DNA from 4 places in the Pseudoalteromonas sp. NEC-BIFX-2020_002 genome. Region 4 is predicted to be linked to each of the others. Evidence: predicted binding sites of a transcription regulator. Region 4 holds the regulator's gene; each other region holds the start of a gene.
What was found. Region 4 encodes sigma-54, which starts transcription at its own class of promoters, with help from an activator protein. Its sites were predicted from a motif close to GTTGGCACGNNNNTNGNNT; they were not measured.

Region 1: flgJ (flagellar assembly peptidoglycan hydrolase FlgJ) is a predicted target of sigma-54. The motif match lies at 1,848-1,866, and genes of this name have one in related genera.
Region 2: glnA (glutamate--ammonia ligase) is a predicted target of sigma-54. The motif match lies at 2,239-2,257, and genes of this name have one in related genera.
Region 3: fliE (flagellar hook-basal body complex protein FliE) is a predicted target of sigma-54. The motif match lies at 2,690-2,708, and genes of this name have one in related genera.

What each region holds. Positions count from the first base shown of each region.
Region 1 covers NZ_JABEPJ010000003.1:18,204-22,423, reverse strand. Annotated here, with positions in the region: gene flgK (flagellar hook-associated protein FlgK) at 1-843, opposite strand, end outside; gene flgJ (flagellar assembly peptidoglycan hydrolase FlgJ) at 845-1,810, opposite strand; gene HJP15_RS04390 (flagellar basal body P-ring protein FlgI) at 2,065-3,159, opposite strand; gene flgH (flagellar basal body L-ring protein FlgH) at 3,172-3,855, opposite strand; gene flgG (flagellar basal-body rod protein FlgG) at 3,873-4,220, opposite strand, start outside.
Region 2 covers NZ_JABEPJ010000012.1:23,269-27,488, forward strand. Annotated here, with positions in the region: gene glnL (nitrogen regulation protein NR(II)) at 1-40, opposite strand, end outside; gene HJP15_RS13980 (DUF4124 domain-containing protein) at 131-643, opposite strand; gene glnA (glutamate--ammonia ligase) at 777-2,183, opposite strand; gene typA (translational GTPase TypA) at 2,693-4,220, shown strand, end outside.
Region 3 covers NZ_JABEPJ010000003.1:65,790-70,009, forward strand. Annotated here, with positions in the region: gene HJP15_RS04610 (sensor histidine kinase) at 37-1,149, shown strand; gene HJP15_RS04615 (sigma-54-dependent transcriptional regulator) at 1,146-2,591, shown strand; gene fliE (flagellar hook-basal body complex protein FliE) at 2,747-3,079, shown strand; gene fliF (flagellar basal-body MS-ring/collar protein FliF) at 3,100-4,220, shown strand, end outside.
Region 4 covers NZ_JABEPJ010000013.1:2,863-7,082, reverse strand. Annotated here, with positions in the region: gene lptC (LPS export ABC transporter periplasmic protein LptC) at 1-374, shown strand, start outside; gene lptA (lipopolysaccharide transport periplasmic protein LptA) at 364-897, shown strand; gene lptB (LPS export ABC transporter ATP-binding protein) at 894-1,619, shown strand; gene HJP15_RS14640 (RNA polymerase factor sigma-54) at 1,686-3,182, shown strand; gene hpf (ribosome hibernation promoting factor) at 3,212-3,499, shown strand; gene HJP15_RS14630 (PTS sugar transporter subunit IIA) at 3,504-3,956, shown strand; gene rapZ (RNase adapter RapZ) at 3,977-4,220, shown strand, end outside.

The sequences.
Region 1 (4,220 bases), on a different contig from region 4:
ATCACGAAATGCCAGCAATCCGCCTATTTTACCTTTTAGTTTACCTACATCAACTTCAAGCGGCACAGCTTTGCCGTCGTTTATATCTAGGTGAAGTTCTTTAAAGTTAGGATCAGGGTCACCGCGCATTGAAAATAAATTAAATGAACCACTTTGCATTACAAGTGCTTCTCCTGTGCCCATAAACACCAGTTTTTCACCATTAGGGCCGTCTAACGTTTCAATATCAACCAACTCTGATAGCTCGCGTATTGCTTGATCACGTTCGTTAAACATGGAACTTGCATCAGCAGCATTTCGCGTACCATTAACAGCTGCGACTTGTTTGTTAAGCTTGCTGATATTTTGTACTAACGTATTCGCTTCCCCAGAAAATATTTCAAGCTGCTCGTTCACAATATTTTTTTGATCAAATACGATCCCAGATAAACGCTCCATTTGACTAATTAAATTTTGCGCATCAGTCATTACTAGCGAGCGGGCAACCGTTGAAGAGGGCTGATTTAAACTCTCCTGCACATTATTAAAAAGGGAGTTTATACTGGTAGATAAGCTATTAGACTCTTGAGAGAATAATGTATCTACTCGGCCAGCTTCGCTAACAAACTGATCAAAGAATGCTTTATTTGAAGTATCGCGATTTAGTTGTTTTTGTGCGAACTCATTAAGTAATCTGTACGTATCACCACGACCAACTTGATTGTCGATCATAGTCATGTGCTCTGTACGCTCGCGCACATAGCCCACTGTATTTACATTGGCAATATTCTTGCTGGTCGTTTGCAGTAATTCTGTATTAGCACGTACACCAGAATTAGCAATGTCTAACAAATTAAACGACATTTTAATTTACTCCTTGGCGAACCAATGTTGCCGCCAATGTTTTAAGCTCAGTGCGATTAAGTACCTGCTTAATTTTATCGGCATAATTGGGGTCGGTTGCATACCCCGCTTTTTGTAATGAATCTAAAAAAGCGGCAGGTTTTGCGGTATTTTGTAAGGCTTCTTGATAACGTGGGTTTTGCGTCAAAAATTCAACAAAGTCATTTACACTGTCTTTGATTGAGTCATAGGCTCTAAAGCTAGCCTGTTTTTTAACAGGCATACCTTCTTCAAATTCAAGTGTAACTTTACTGGCTTTATCACCTTGCCAGCTTCTATCTGACTTAATATTGAATAAATTAAATGAGCTATTACCATCACTTTTATTAATAATGTGTTTCCCCCAGCCAGTCTCAAGTGCAGCTTGTGCAACCATTACAGCTGGGTTTAACCCTATTTTTTCTGCGGCTGTTTTAGCGTGCTCCCACACACTTGAGATAAACTCTTCAGCATTTTCAAACTGTGGTTTTTGCTGCTTTTGCGCTTTACTGGCAGAGGCTGAGTCAACGCTAGCATCAGTACTTTTACCGTTTGCACGGTTATCACTTGAAAACTCATTAACTGAGCGCAGTACAGACCCTGGCATAAAGTTTTTAGTATCTGGGGAGAGTTGTTGAACAATAATATCAGCCAAACCTAGCGAGCCTTTTGAAGAAAGCTCAACGGATAGTTGCTGGTCATGCATTTCTTCAAAGAACTTTACACCGCTTGAATTAAATGGACTTTCTTTATCCTCAAAGGCTTCATTTGCTTTGCGCATACTTTTAAGTAACATTTGCGTAAAGATAGATTCAAATTGTGCCGCTGCTTTTTTCAGCGCTTCTTTAGACGCTTCAGGCGAAGCCCCGCCCTTTAAGGCCTCTTGACGAAGTGAGTCAAGATTCCCTAAATCAAAGAAGTTTTGTTTATCGAGATGATTAGTATCCATCAGCAATTTGACACAATAGTTAATAATACTACTAACAATGCAATAATTGAGCCAAATATCATGTTGGCGTGTTGGCGTGTTGGCGTGTTGGCGTGTTGGCGTGTTGGCGTGTTGGCGTGAAAGTAAAACAAGTATGCTAGGTGGTTACAAAGTAAAGTTAGCCTCGGCTAGATTTTTTATCCAGTAAACAAATGTCTACAATGTCGCGAAGGCGGTAATGTAGACATTCGTGAATGTCACTAATAGATCACATGTTAAATCACAACAAGCTGTCCATTTATTGCCCCAGCTTCTTTTAGTGCTTCTAAAATGGCCATTAAATCACCAGGTGCTGCGCCCACTTCATTAATAGCACGCACTAAGTCATCAAGGCTTACACCTGGATTAAAAACAAAAGCACGCGAATCATCTTCATTCACATCTATTATACTTTGATTAGTAACTACCGTTTCCCCTTCAGCCAGTGGATTTGGCTGCGCCACATTTTGCTGCTCTGCAATTGTTACCGTTAAACCACCATGAGTAATTGCCGCAGGTTGTAATTTTACATTTTTGCCAATCACAATCGTACCAGTGCGCGAATTAACAATGATTTTTGCGGCGGTATCAGCAGGCTTAAACTCTAAATTTTCAAGTGTTGATAAGTAAGAAACACGTTGCGATGCATCTCTTGGAGCAATTACACGTATTGATGCGGCATCTATCGCTGTTGCGCTATTTGGCCCGACCAGATCATTTATCACCTGCTCTAAACGTTTTGCCGTTGTAAAGTCAGGGCGATTTAAATTAAATGTAATGTAGTCGCCTTGCATAAAAGGGCTTTTAATCGCACGCTCCACCGTCGCACCATTTGGAATACGCCCCACTGTGGGTGTATTTATAACAACACGGCTACCATCGGCCCCTTCAGCGCCAAGTCCACCAACAATTAAACTCCCTTGCGCTATTGCATACGTATTACCATCAACCCCTTTTAGAAAGGTTTGAATTAAGGTACCACCACGTAAACTACCCGCGCTGCCAATTGAAGAAACGGTAATATCAATTCTTTGTCCTGGTTTTCTAAATGCGGGCAATTCTGCATGGACTGCAACAGCAGCCACATTTTTAATTTTTGGTTTTAAAGTAGCTGGTAATGTAATACCAAAACTATTTAACATACCTTTAAAGCTTTGTTCAGTGAATCTGCTTTGCTCACCAGTGCCAGGTAAACCTACAACCAAACCATACCCTACGAGTTGATTTGAACGAACACCTTCAACCATTGATACATCTTTAATACGCTCTGCAAAAACATTGGCGTGCCAACCTAATAAGCAAAGAGTAATTAATACTTTAAAGCCATTCATAATAACGATCCTTTAAAAAGGGAACAGTGCACTACTGAAGAACTGCGTTAACCAACCCGCACTTTGAGACTCTTGTAATTGCCCTTTGCCTGAATATTGAATTCTCGCATTAGCAATGCGATTAGAGGTAACTGTATTATCTGCAGTAACATCTTGTGGACGCACAAGCCCTTCGAGTCGAATAAACTCTTCACCTGTATTCAACGTCAGCCACTTTTCACCACGAATCACTAAATTTCCATTTGGTAACACACGCATTACGTTTACTGAAATATCACCAAATAAACTATTTGATTGGTTTGATTTTAAATCGCCATTAAAAGACGAGCCACTGCCAATGCCAAATTGAATGCTATCGCCACCAATATTAACCGGCAACCCCCCTAACCCAACAACAGGATCAAGACTTGCATCACTTGTTTTATCAGTTTGAGTTTTTGCAGCTTTTGATGACTGTGTTGACTCTTGCAGTTTCACCGTAATAATATCACCTGTGCGCAGTGCTTTTTTATCTGAATAAAGATCATTCGATAAATAACTATCAAATAGTGAACCTGTCGCTACAACTTGCTCTGTTGCAGGCTCTGGATACATAGGCGCATAGTAAGGGTCATCCTGAACCACATCAGTATTTTGGCTTGTCATACAGCCACTTAAAAATAATACACCCGTTAAGGTTATGGTAAAATTACGCATCACTTTGCCCCTAATCATTAAAGTTGCTGATTGATATAACTCATCATTTCATCCACAGCTGAAATAACTTTTGAGTTCATTTCATAAATACGCTGCGTCTCAATCAAGTTAACCAACTCTTCGGTCACATTAACATTAGACGTTTCTAATGCGCCTTGTACCACAGAACCTAAGCCTTCTAGACCTGGATTACCTTGCACTGGAGCACCACTGACGGCAGTCTCTGTATATAAGTTTTGACCAACAGGCTCTAAACCCGATGGATTAATAAAATCACTAATTGTTAGCTGCCCAATCACGACATTCTCAGCCTGCCCTGCAACACGTACAGATACTTCGCCGTCTTGCGAAATTGTGATGGACTG
Region 2 (4,220 bases), on a different contig from region 4:
TTGCGAGGAGTTCGGGGCGGAAAATATTATTGTTGGGCATGGTTGCACCATTTTAGTGCGTTGATGATATTTAGCAGCTTATCACAGAGTTACGTACAAGAAATGTGTCGTGGTAGAAAAAACACTATTCTTACAAAGACGATGCCCTATGCATAAAAAAAGTGCTGCTTTCACTAACCGAGACCACAGAACCTTCGGAGTTAAATAGTTTCAATTGCAATGTGTGCTCACCGCGGTTTACATCACGAAGTGCAAAAGTACCCGTGTTGCTCGGCTTAGCGAATGCGACACCATCAACGAGTAATTGAATTTTAAAACCGCTCTCAAAGCGTGGAACTATTCTACTAGTAACGTAAACAGACCCTGTATTTTCACGGACAGTTTCTTCATTAGTGGGTGAAGCAATAACAATTTTAAAGTTGACCACCGCAGCGGGCTTGTCTTCATTTAACACGGTAATATCAACAGCGGGCATAGATAAATTTTGGCTTGATAATTTAATTTCTTGGGCTCCTGCTCTAGGGCTGTCAGAAAATACCAGTACGCCATGTTTGTCTTTCCACGAGTAGATTTTTTTGTCACCGCCGTAGCTGTTAATACTAACTAAAGACATGCTTAAAAGTAATAAAATTGTTTTTTTCACTGTACAGTCCTGCATTTTTTGCACTAATTAAACTGTAGTGGATAATGACCAAATTTACCATAAAAAAAGCCCGTAAAACGGGCCTTGAGAACACATATATATTATCTATTAGATAATTTTCTCTACAGCGTTATTAGCAGCTATAGTACATTTCAAACTCAACTGGGTGAGTTGTCATGTTAAGCTTTTCAACTTCCTGACTCTTAAGTTTGATGTAAGCATCAATTAAGTCATCAGTAAATACGTTACCTTGCGTTAAGAACTCACGGTCTGCGCTAAGTGCACAGAGTGCTTCATCAAGTGATGCCGCAACAGTTGGGATCTCAGCTGCTTCTTCAGCAGGTAAGTCGTATAAATCTTTATCCATTGCATCGCCAGGGTGAATCTTGTTTTTGATACCGTCAAGACCTGCCATTAACATTGCAGAAAATGCAAGGTATGGGTTAGCTGTTGGATCTGGGAAGCGTACTTCGATACGACGACCTTTTTCAGACGGAACCACTGGAATACGAATTGATGCAGAACGGTTACGTGCAGAGTATGCAAGCATAACTGGCGCTTCAAAACCTGGTACTAAACGCTTGTACGAGTTAGTCGACGCATTTGCAAACGCGTTGATTGCTTTAGCATGCTTGATAATACCGCCGATGTAGTAAAGTGCATCTTCAGAAAGGCCGCCATACTTGTCGCCTGCGAATAAGTTAACACCGTCTTTAGCTAAAGACTGGTGACAATGCATACCAGAACCGTTATCACCAACAACTGGTTTAGGCATAAAAGTCGCAGTTTTGCCATATAAATGAGCCATGTTATGGATAACATATTTCATCTCTTGGATTTCATCTGCTTTAATTACCATCGTATTAAAGCGAGTCGCGATTTCATTTTGACCAGCGGTTGCTACTTCGTGGTGATGTGCTTCTACTACTTGGCCCATTTCTTCTAGAACGAGACACGTAGCTGAACGCCAATCTTGGAAGTCATCAACTGGAGCAACTGGGAAGTAACCGCCTTTAACACCAGGACGGTGACCTGTGTTGCCATCTGCATATTCTTTATCTGAATTCCAAGCAGCTTGCTTAGAATCAATTTTGTACATTGAACCAGACATATCCGTTTTGTATTTAACATCATCAAATACGAAAAACTCAGGTTCAGGGCCAAATAAAACTGTATCAGCAATACCTGTAGAACGCATATACTCTTCAGCGCGTTTAGCAACTGAACGCGGGTCGCGCTCATAACCTTGTAATGTTGCAGGCTCAACGACGTCACAACGTAAGATTAATGTCGCTTCTTCTGTGAAAGGGTCTAGCTTAGCTGATTCAGCAACAGGCATTAATACCATGTCTGATTCATTAATACCTTTCCAGCCAGCAATTGAAGAACCGTCAAACATTTTACCGTCTTCAAAGAAATCTTCATCAACTTGGTGATGAGGAATAGAAACGTGTTGCTCTTTACCTTTTGTATCAGTAAAGCGTAAATCAACGAACTTAACGTCATTTTCTTTAATAAAATCTAAAACCGATTGTGACATGTGTCCTCCAACTGTTGGGTTTTATTTTTGCTGCATAATTGCTTTTGTTTATAGTAAGCGTTTTCTGTGCCATATTTATAAGTCTTTGTTTATAGGTTTAAAAATTATAGTTCTACGTTATGCTACCTATTGCGTTGCACCAATATGAAGCGTTAAAAGATCATTTTGGTGCGTAACGGGATTTGGTACGACTTGTATGAATTATAAACACAGCTGTAAAACTAACTTACTTATAAAATACTGTCAAAATATGGCATGAAATGTAATGAATGTACAAAATAAGAGTTAATTCAGAAATTAAATTAATAAAAATGTCATATATAAAACAGATACTTATTGGAACTATTAAGAAAGTTTTGAAATATATATTGGATAAACTTTCATCCATGTCATTTATAGGGGATAATATGCGCCCTTTTAAATCCAATGCTGGGACATCTCGTGAAAACGCGGGTGAGAGCGTAAAGCCCCTGCAGGATCATTGAGATTCAATTTCTCTGAGTGAATATATGAGCATCGAAAAGTTAAGAAATATAGCGATTATCGCGCACGTTGACCACGGTAAAACAACACTGGTTGACAAACTACTTGAGCAATCAGGTACATTAGAAACACGCGGCGGTAACGAAGAGCGCGTGATGGACTCAAACGACATTGAGAAAGAACGTGGTATTACCATTTTGGCTAAAAACACAGCCATCTCATGGAACGATTACCATATCAATATCGTAGATACTCCAGGACACGCCGATTTTGGCGGTGAAGTTGAACGCGTACTTTCGATGGCTGACTCAGTATTACTACTTGTTGATGCTCAAGAAGGTCCAATGCCACAAACGCGTTTCGTTACGCAAAAGGCATTCGCACAGGGCTTAAAGCCAATCGTTGTTATCAATAAAGTTGATAAGCCTGGTTCACGTCCTGATTGGGTTATGGATCAAATCTTTGATTTATTCGACAACCTTGGCGCAACTGACGAACAGTTAGATTTTAAAGTAATCTACGCTTCAGCTATCAACGGCTGGGCAACACTAGATTTAGACGAGCCATCAGACAACATGGAACCTATGTTCAAGATGATCGTTGACGAAGTATCACCACCGGATGCAGATCCTGAAGGTGACTTCCAGATGCAGATCTCTCAACTAGATTACAACTCTTATGTTGGCGTAGTTGGTATTGGTCGTATCAAACGTGGTTCTGTTGCTCCTAACCAACAAGTTACTATTATCAGTGCTGATGGCACAACACGTAACGGTAAAATTGGCGCAGTACAAAGCTACCTAGGTCTTGAGCGTATCGAAACTGATAGAGCTTACGCTGGTAACATCGTAACTGTAACAGGTATTGGTGAGCTTAAGATTTCTGATACAGTTTGTTTCCCAGGAAACGTTGAAGCATTACCACCACTAAGTGTTGATGAGCCAACTGTAACAATGACATTCTCTGTAAATAACTCACCTTTCTGTGGTAAAGAAGGTAAGTTTGTAACATCACGTAATATCCGTGAGCGTTTAGACAAAGAATTAGTACACAACGTAGCACTTCGCGTTGAAGATACTGCTAGCCCAGATAGCTTCCGTGTTTCTGGTCGTGGTGAATTACACCTAGGTATCTTAATCGAGAACATGCGTCGTGAAGGTTACGAGCTTTCTGTTTCTCGTCCAGAAGTTATCTTACGTACTGTTGATGGCGTTCTAGAAGAACCGTATGAAACAGTAACTATTGACTGTCAAGACGAGCATCAGGGTTCTGTTATGGAACAAGTTGGCCTACGTAAAGGTGAACTTACTAACATGACTCCAGATGGCAAAGGCCGTATGCGTTTAGATTTCATGATCCCTAGCCGTGGTTTAATTGGTTTCCAAACTGATTTCATGACGCTTACATCGGGTTCTGGTCTTATGTACCATACGTTTGATCATTACGGTCCTCACAAAGGTGGCGACATCGGTGTTCGTAAGAACGGCGTAATGATTGCAAATGCAACGGGTAAAGCACTTACTAACGCATTATTCAACTTACAAGAACGCGGCC
Region 3 (4,220 bases), on a different contig from region 4:
TTAACTCGTTAGAAACGATTTATAAGAGTATCGATTATGGCCTTAGCTAATGTCTTGAAACCACAATTTATCACAGCTACCCAATATAACCCATGCCTTCAGCAAGAAGAGTATGTGGGTGAGCTTAGTGAGCTGCGTCAACAAGCCAGCTGGTTAAGCCACTTAGTTGATACTATGCCTGCGGGAGTTGTGGTGCTAGATGCCAGAGGCATGATCGCAAAAGCCAATCAAATAGCGATTGATATGCTTGGCGAGCCACTTGAAGGTGAAAAGTGGTTTAGCGTGATCCAGCGCTCTTTTCGACCTCAGCAGGATGATGGTCATGAAGTATCTCTCAAAGATGGTCGCTTAATTAAATTAGAAATAACGGCGTTGACACCAGAGCCTGGACAGTTAATTTTAATGACAGACTTAACTGAAACGCGTCGTTTACAAACACGAGTTGCACATATGCAACGTTTGAGTGCACTGGGTAAAATGGTGGCATCTTTAGCTCATCAAGTGCGTACACCATTATCTGCGGCTATGTTATATGCCGCTAATTTAGGATCCAAGCGTTTACCTGAAAGCTCTCGAGGCAGTTTTCATACAAAATTAATGTCACGGTTAAAAGATCTCGAAACGCAGGTGAACGATATGCTGTTATTTGCAAAAAGCGGCGATCAGCAAGTGGTAGAGCAGGTGTCTATGCAGCAGCTATTAACAGAAGTGAAAATGGGTGCTGATGCGATGGTTGCACTAAACAATTGCGAACTTGAGGTTAGCCTACCGGATCCTGATGTTGAAATTGTCGGTAATAAAACGGCGTTGGCGAGTGCTATTCAAAACCTTGTTCATAATAGTATCCAAGTTATTGGTGCTGGCGCGAAAGTTTACGTAAGTGCGCAACGTGATGAAGATGAGCCTGAGTTTGTTCGGATCAGTGTTAATGATAATGGTCCCGGTATTGATTTAACGCAAGCTGATAAGTTATTTGAACCATTTTATACTACTAAAAGCCAAGGCACAGGGTTGGGCTTAGCAGTGGTTAGCTCAGTGACAATTGCTCACCAAGGGCGAGTTGATGTTGCTAATAATACACAGGGCGGTGCTTGCTTTAGCTTGCTGCTGCCTATTTGTGCAGAATCAAAGTCAGTGGAGGTCATATGAGTAACAATACGATTTTAGTTGTAGAAGATGATGCAGGGCTTCGAGAGGCTTTGATCGACACGTTAGAAATGTCAGGAATTGATTGTGTTGCGGCTGATAGCGCTGAACAAGCAATGGTTTTATTGAAAAAAGATAGCTTTTCTTTAGTCGTAAGTGATGTGCAAATGGGGGCGATGAGTGGTCTTGATTTATTGCGGAGCATTAATTTAAATCACCCTGATTTACCAGTATTGATGATGACAGCATATGCAACAATCGATGATGCGGTTGAGGCAATGCGTTTAGGTGCGATTGATTATATGGCTAAGCCATTTGCGCCAGAAGTGTTACTCAATATGGTGAGCCGCTATTTACCAGAACCAGAAAAAGAAACGGATGGCCCAATTGTCGCAGATCCGAGCAGTATTCAATTATTAGAGCTTGCTTGTAAAGTTGCTAAATCTGATGCCAGTGTAATGGTGTTAGGCCCAAGTGGCTCAGGTAAAGAAGTATTAGCACGGTTTATTCATGATAAATCAGATCGTGCAGATCAGCCTTTTGTCGCAATTAATTGCGCTGCGATCCCAGAGAATATGCTTGAAGCGACCTTATTTGGTTATGAAAAAGGCGCATTTACAGGTGCAATCCAAGCTTGCCCTGGGAAATTTGAGCAAGCACAAGGTGGTACGATTTTACTTGATGAAATCACCGAAATGGATTTAAGCCTGCAAGCTAAGCTACTACGTGTACTGCAAGAGCGTGAAGTTGAACGTTTAGGTGGTCGAAAAACGATTAAATTGGATGTTAGAGTATTAGCCACTAGTAACCGTGACCTAAAAGAGGCCGTAAGTGAGCATCAATTTAGAGAAGATCTTTATTACCGTTTAAATGTGTTTCCATTGATGTGGCGCCCACTTTGTCAGCGCCCTGGTGATATTATTATATTGGCAAAGCATTTAATTGAGCGTCATATTAGTAAAAGCAAAGAGCCAATGGCACAACTTAGTCTATCAGCGCAGGATAAATTATTATCACACGCTTGGCCTGGTAATGTGCGTGAGCTTGATAATGTGATCCAGCGCGCATTAATACTGCGCCACGGTGATGTGATCGATGAAAATGCTATTTTTATCGAAAATCTAACAACGGCTCCATTAACCACCGCTTTAGCTAGCAATCCATTACCTGCTGACACAGCAAGCTCATTGAGTAATGAAGCGTATTACGACGTACAAGTGCCGACAATTAAAGCAAAAGCAACACACAGTGAGCCATTGCTTAGTACGGACTCTGGCAGCTACAAAGATGAATTAAAAGATAAAGAACATCGCATTATTTTAGAAACGCTTTCTCGCTGTCAAGGTAAGCGAAAAGATGTTGCTGAGACTTTAGGGATCAGTCCGCGAACATTACGCTATAAATTGGCGCAAATGCGTGACTTAGGTATTGCATTACCAGCCTAACTTTTATAAATATACGCTCAGTGCTCACTGAGCGTTCTTCCGTCAAAACTCTGACAAGTTAAATTAAACCGTAACTAACTGTATTTAAATGACTATTTTATGGCACGTTTTGTGCTTTATCTAGTTATAAGTAAATTGTATCGTCAGAGATCATTATGAAAATTGAAAACAGTGCATTATTCCAAGAAATGCAATCCATGGCTCTTGAAACAAGCCGTGGTAATCAAGTAAATAACATACCAACTGAAGCGCAACCAACGTCATCAGCACAATTTGGTGATTTACTTACTAGCGCGTTAAATACGGTCGATGGCCATCAAAAAGAAGCGAAACAAAAGGTGACGGCCTTAGAAATGGGGGACCGCAGTGTTTCGTTAGCTGAAGTGATGATCGCATCACAGAAATCATCTGTCGCTTTTGAAGCGACCGTTCAGGTTCGTAATAAGCTTGTAGAGTCTTACAAAGAAATCATGAACATGCCTGTTTAACTAGGTAGTGGAGAATTATTGTGGCGCAATCTAATCAATCAACAGATCTTGCTTTAGCTGGTGGCGGTATCGACCAAAACGATAGTGAAGAGCAACAAGAACAAAAGTCAGGCTATTTAAGTGCTCTTAATGGTGTTGATATATTACGTCAAGCAACACTGCTGATTGCTTTAGCTATTTGTCTTGCGATTGCAATTTTTGTGATTATTTGGGCAAAACAACCAGATATGCGACCACTTGGAAAAATGCCAACAGAAGAGCTTATCCAAACTCTCGACTTTTTAGATGCACAAAAAATTGAATATCAGCTCGATGGTAACGTTATTTCTGTTGAAGAAGGCGAATATCAAAGCATTAAATTATTAATGACTCGAGAAGGGTTAGAGCAATCCCCAAATTCTGGTACTGATATTATCATGCAAGATATGGGTTTTGGTGTAAGCCAACGTTTAGAGCGTGAACGTTTAAAGCACGGTCGTGAGCAACAGCTTGCACGAACTATTGAAGAACTAAAAAATGTTACCCGCGCCAAAGTATTACTAGCCATCCCAAAAGAAAATGTGTTTGCTCGTCGTGAGAAAAAACCATCAGCAACCGTTGTGCTAACACTTAAGCGTGGACGTATGCTTAGTAGTGAAGAAGTTGATTCTATTGTTGATATTATAGGTTCAGCGGTTCAAGGCTTGGAACCTGCACGAGTTACAGTTACAGATCAAAATGGTCGATTATTAAATTCTGGTTCACAAAGTTCACTTGCGTCACGCTCACGTAAAGAATATGAAGTAGAGCGCAAACGTGAGCAGGAATACCTCGAAAAAATTGATAGCATTCTAATTCCGGTACTGGGCTTGGGCAATTATACTGCGCAAGTAGATTTAAGCATGGATTTCAGTTCAATTGAAGAAACCCAAAAACGTTATAATCCTGATTTACCGGCAGTGAGAAGTGAAACAACATTTGAAGAAAGTAACATCGGTGGTCTTGCAATCGGCATACCTGGTGCTTTGTCAAACCAACCTCCTGCAAATTCAGACATACCAGAAGTAGCAGGTCAAGGCGGAGCTGGCTCAGGCACTTCACCAAGTCGTAGTCATAAAGAAGCAACAAGAAATTACGAATTAGATACCACAATTTCTCATAA
Region 4 (4,220 bases):
ACAAAGTAACCGCAGCAAAAATGGAACTTTATCAGCAGTTAGGATTTACTTACTTTGAAAAGCCTATTTTTACTTTATATAATCAACAGCAAACGTGGCAAATCAATGCGCAAGAAGCCACATTATATGAAAATAACCAGTTGATTTTAGAAGGCAATGTTGTTGCTAAAAATCTCACAAACAACGCAATGATTAAGCATATTAATGCCGATAACATCTTGGTTGATATTGAACAACAAACCATGAGTTCAGAACAGCCTGTTGAATTAATCGGACCAAATTTAAAGACCACCGGACGCGGCCTTAGAGCCGACTTAAAAGCCGAAGTCGTAGAACTTATTAACCATACGCGAACCATATATTATGACCAATAAATTTGCTCACTTACTTGTAATACCTAGCTTGTTCATTGCCCTTTCAAGCTTTGCTGAAGGTACTCTTCCACTTGCAGACCAAGTATCGATAAGCGCTGATAAACAGCTTGCACAGCTGAAAAAAAATGTCGGTATTTTTGAAAAAAACGTAGAGATAATCCATGGTAATCGTCGTATCACAGCTGATCACCTAGAAGTGCACAAACGTGAAGATTTAGGTGATAATAAGCAGCTGCTTGTTGCCACTGGAAGCCCTGCATACTTTGAAGAAAAACAAACAGATGGCACAATTATGAGCGCCAGCGCCAATGAGGTTCGTTACGATGTTGATAAACGCTATTTAACTTTAATCGGTAACGCCCAAGTCACTCAAGCAGGTCAAAAGATTAATGCCAAAAGTATTACATACGACATGGACCAACAATTAATTAGCGCTGAAAAAGATGAAAATTCAGACGAACGAGTGCATACAATATTAGTCCCAGTAAACACTAAAAAAGATAACGAAAAAGGTCAGCCATGAGCACATTAAAAGCTGAGTTTTTAGCAAAAAGTTATAAAGGCCGCCAAGTCGTAAAAAATGTAGGCTTAGAAGTCAGCGCTGGTAGCATTGTTGGCTTACTTGGCCCTAATGGCGCAGGCAAAACCACCACTTTTTACATGATTGTAGGATTAGTGCCAAGCGACAAAGGTAAAATAAGCATAGATGATAACGACATCACCTTATTACCAATGCACAGCCGTGCACGTTTAGGGATTGGCTATTTACCGCAAGAATCTTCGATATTTCGCAAACTGACCGTTTACCAAAACCTGATGGCGATACTCGAAACCCGTAAAGAGCTAAATAAACAAGCTCGTGAAGAAGCGCTTGATGGCTTACTTGATGAATTTAGCATTCAGCACATCCGCGATAGTCAAGGTATGGCATTATCTGGTGGTGAACGCCGTCGCGTTGAAATTGCTCGCGCTTTAGCCGCAAACCCTAAATTTATCCTATTAGATGAGCCTTTTGCTGGCGTTGATCCTATTTCGGTGTTAGATATAAAGAAGATTATTGAACATCTTAAAAACCGTGGGATAGGCGTACTTATTACCGACCACAATGTACGAGAAACCCTTGATGTTTGTGAAAAAGCCTACATAGTTTCTCATGGGGAGTTAATTGCATCAGGCACTCCTGAGCATGTACTTGCCGACCAAACAGTCCGCGACGTTTATTTGGGTGAGCAATTTAGGCTATAAAGCCACGCCCGGCTAAGGTTCTGCTAGACTTAATTATGACAACAATAAAAGGATTGTTAGAGATACATGAGGCAATCACTCCAGCTGCGCATGGGCCAGCAACTTACAATGACACCACAGCTACAACAAGCTATTCGTTTGTTACAGTTGAGCACATTAGATCTTCAACAAGAGATCCAAGAAGCACTAGATAGCAATCCATTACTTGAGGTCGATGAAAATGACTTTGGTGATGAATCAGGTGGTAAGAACGAACAAAAACAAGATACTGATGATCAAACTGTCAGTGCCTCAGCTGATGACACGCCAAGTGAATACGAACAAGAAAGCAGTGAAGCGCTAGCAAAAGATACCGTAAGCGACGAAATGGCGATGGATGTTACATGGGATGAATACATGAGCGCCGCACCAAGCTCTTCATCAGGGCCAATGCCTGAAGATGAATCTATTTATCAAGGCGCTTCATCTGAAACCCTCCACGATCACCTTATGTGGCAACTACAGCTGACTCATTTTAGTCCGACTGACGAAGCTATCGCGATAGCCATTGTCGAAGCGGTTGATGACTCAGGTATTCTTACACTAAGCTGTGAAGACATTGCTGAAAGCCTAAACAAAGGTAATAACGAAGAAGAAATTGAACTTGATGAAGTTCAAGCGGTATTAAAGCGTATTCAGTTATTTGATCCGGTCGGTATTGCTGCACGCAGCCTACCTGAATGTTTATGTATTCAGCTAAATCAATTTGATCCTGCAACGCCTTGGATTGCCGAAACAAAAATGATTTTAACTGATCATATCGATTTATTAGCTAGTCGCGACTATCGTACTTTGATGAAAAAGACTAAGCTAAAGGAAGATGAACTAAAAGAAGTAATGACACTCATCCACAGCCTTAATCCAAAGCCTGCGGATACCATAGTTCGAGAAGAGTCAGAGTACGTTATTCCCGACGTGTCAGTGAAAAAAATTAAAGGCCGCTGGGTGGTAGAGCTCAACCCAGATAGCATGCCAAAAATTAGAGTTAACAGCCAATATGCGGCGATGTCGCGCTCAGTAAAATCGAGCACTGACAGCCAATTTATTCGCTCTCATTTACAAGAAGCTAAATGGTTTATAAAAAGCCTAGAAAGTCGTAATGACACATTACTCAAAGTAACTAACTGCATTGTTAAACAGCAGCAAGGTTTTTTTGAGCATGGCCCCGAGGCTATGCGACCTATGGTATTAAACGATGTTGCTGAAATGGTTGAAATGCATGAATCAACAATCTCCCGGGTAACAACCCAGAAGTACATGCATACACCACGTGGTATTTTTGAGTTAAAGTATTTTTTCTCAAGCCATGTCAGTACCGAAAATGGCGGAGAATGCTCATCGACAGCAATTCGTGCACTCATAAAAAAATTGATTGCAGCAGAAAACTCAGCTAAACCATTGAGTGATAGTAAAATTGCAGATATATTGGCAGAGCAAGGTATCAAAGTAGCTAGACGAACAATAGCAAAGTACCGTGAATCGCTAGCTATTCCACCGTCAAATCAACGTAAAAGCTTGATTTAAGGCGTAAAACCACAAGAAGGAAAATGCTTATGCAACTAAATTTAACTGGTCGTCACGTAGAAATTACTGATTCATTAAGAGACTATGTAAACAATAAGTTTGCGAAGCTTGAGAGGCATTTTGATCACATCAACAATGTCCATGTTATTCTTGACGTAGAAAAGCTCAACCAAAAAGCAGAAGCAACATTACATGTCAGTGGCGCAGAGCTATTTGCCTCAACGCAGCACCAGGACATGTATGCCGCGATTGACGGGCTCATCGATAAACTCGACCGTCAAGTTATCAAACACAAAGAGAAGCACGCTCGACACTAACACTATGAAACTAAGTTCACTTACTTGTCAGGACTGCAGTAAAGCTGCGGTCCTTTTTAATAGCAAAAAACGTATCCTCGAATTTATCAGCCAATTGGCTCATGAACGGCTTCCTCACTTATCACAACAAGACATATTGAGTGCTCTATTAAATAGAGAAAAATTAGGTAGTACAGGTATTGGCCGTGGTATCGCGATCCCGCATGGTCGTATGAGTGGCGCACAAGAACCACTCGCTTTAATTTTAGTAAGCGAACAACCAATCAATTTTGATGCCATTGATAATCGCCCCGTCGATATTTTTGTTGCACTCATCGTACCTGATGGTGACAGTGAACTTCATTTAAAGACGTTGGCTACAATTGCTGATAAACTCAACGACAAAGAGTTTTGTAAACAAATACGTAGCGCAAAAACAGACCAAGATCTATATCAAGTCATTGTTGAACAGTCGTAGTTAAAAGAAGGAGAGTTTACATGGAATTAATTATCATCAGTGGGCGCTCAGGGTCAGGTAAATCTGTCGCTTTGCGTGTATTAGAAGACCTTGGCTATTATTGTGTTGATAATATCCCTGTAAACTTATTACCGTCGTTAGTACGTAGTGTATCTGATAACTACGATAAGATTGCCGTCAGTATTGATGTGCGTAACTTACCCAAAGAACAGCAAGAGTTTAATGATATTCTTGAGTATCTTCCGGGGTTTGCAAACCCAACTC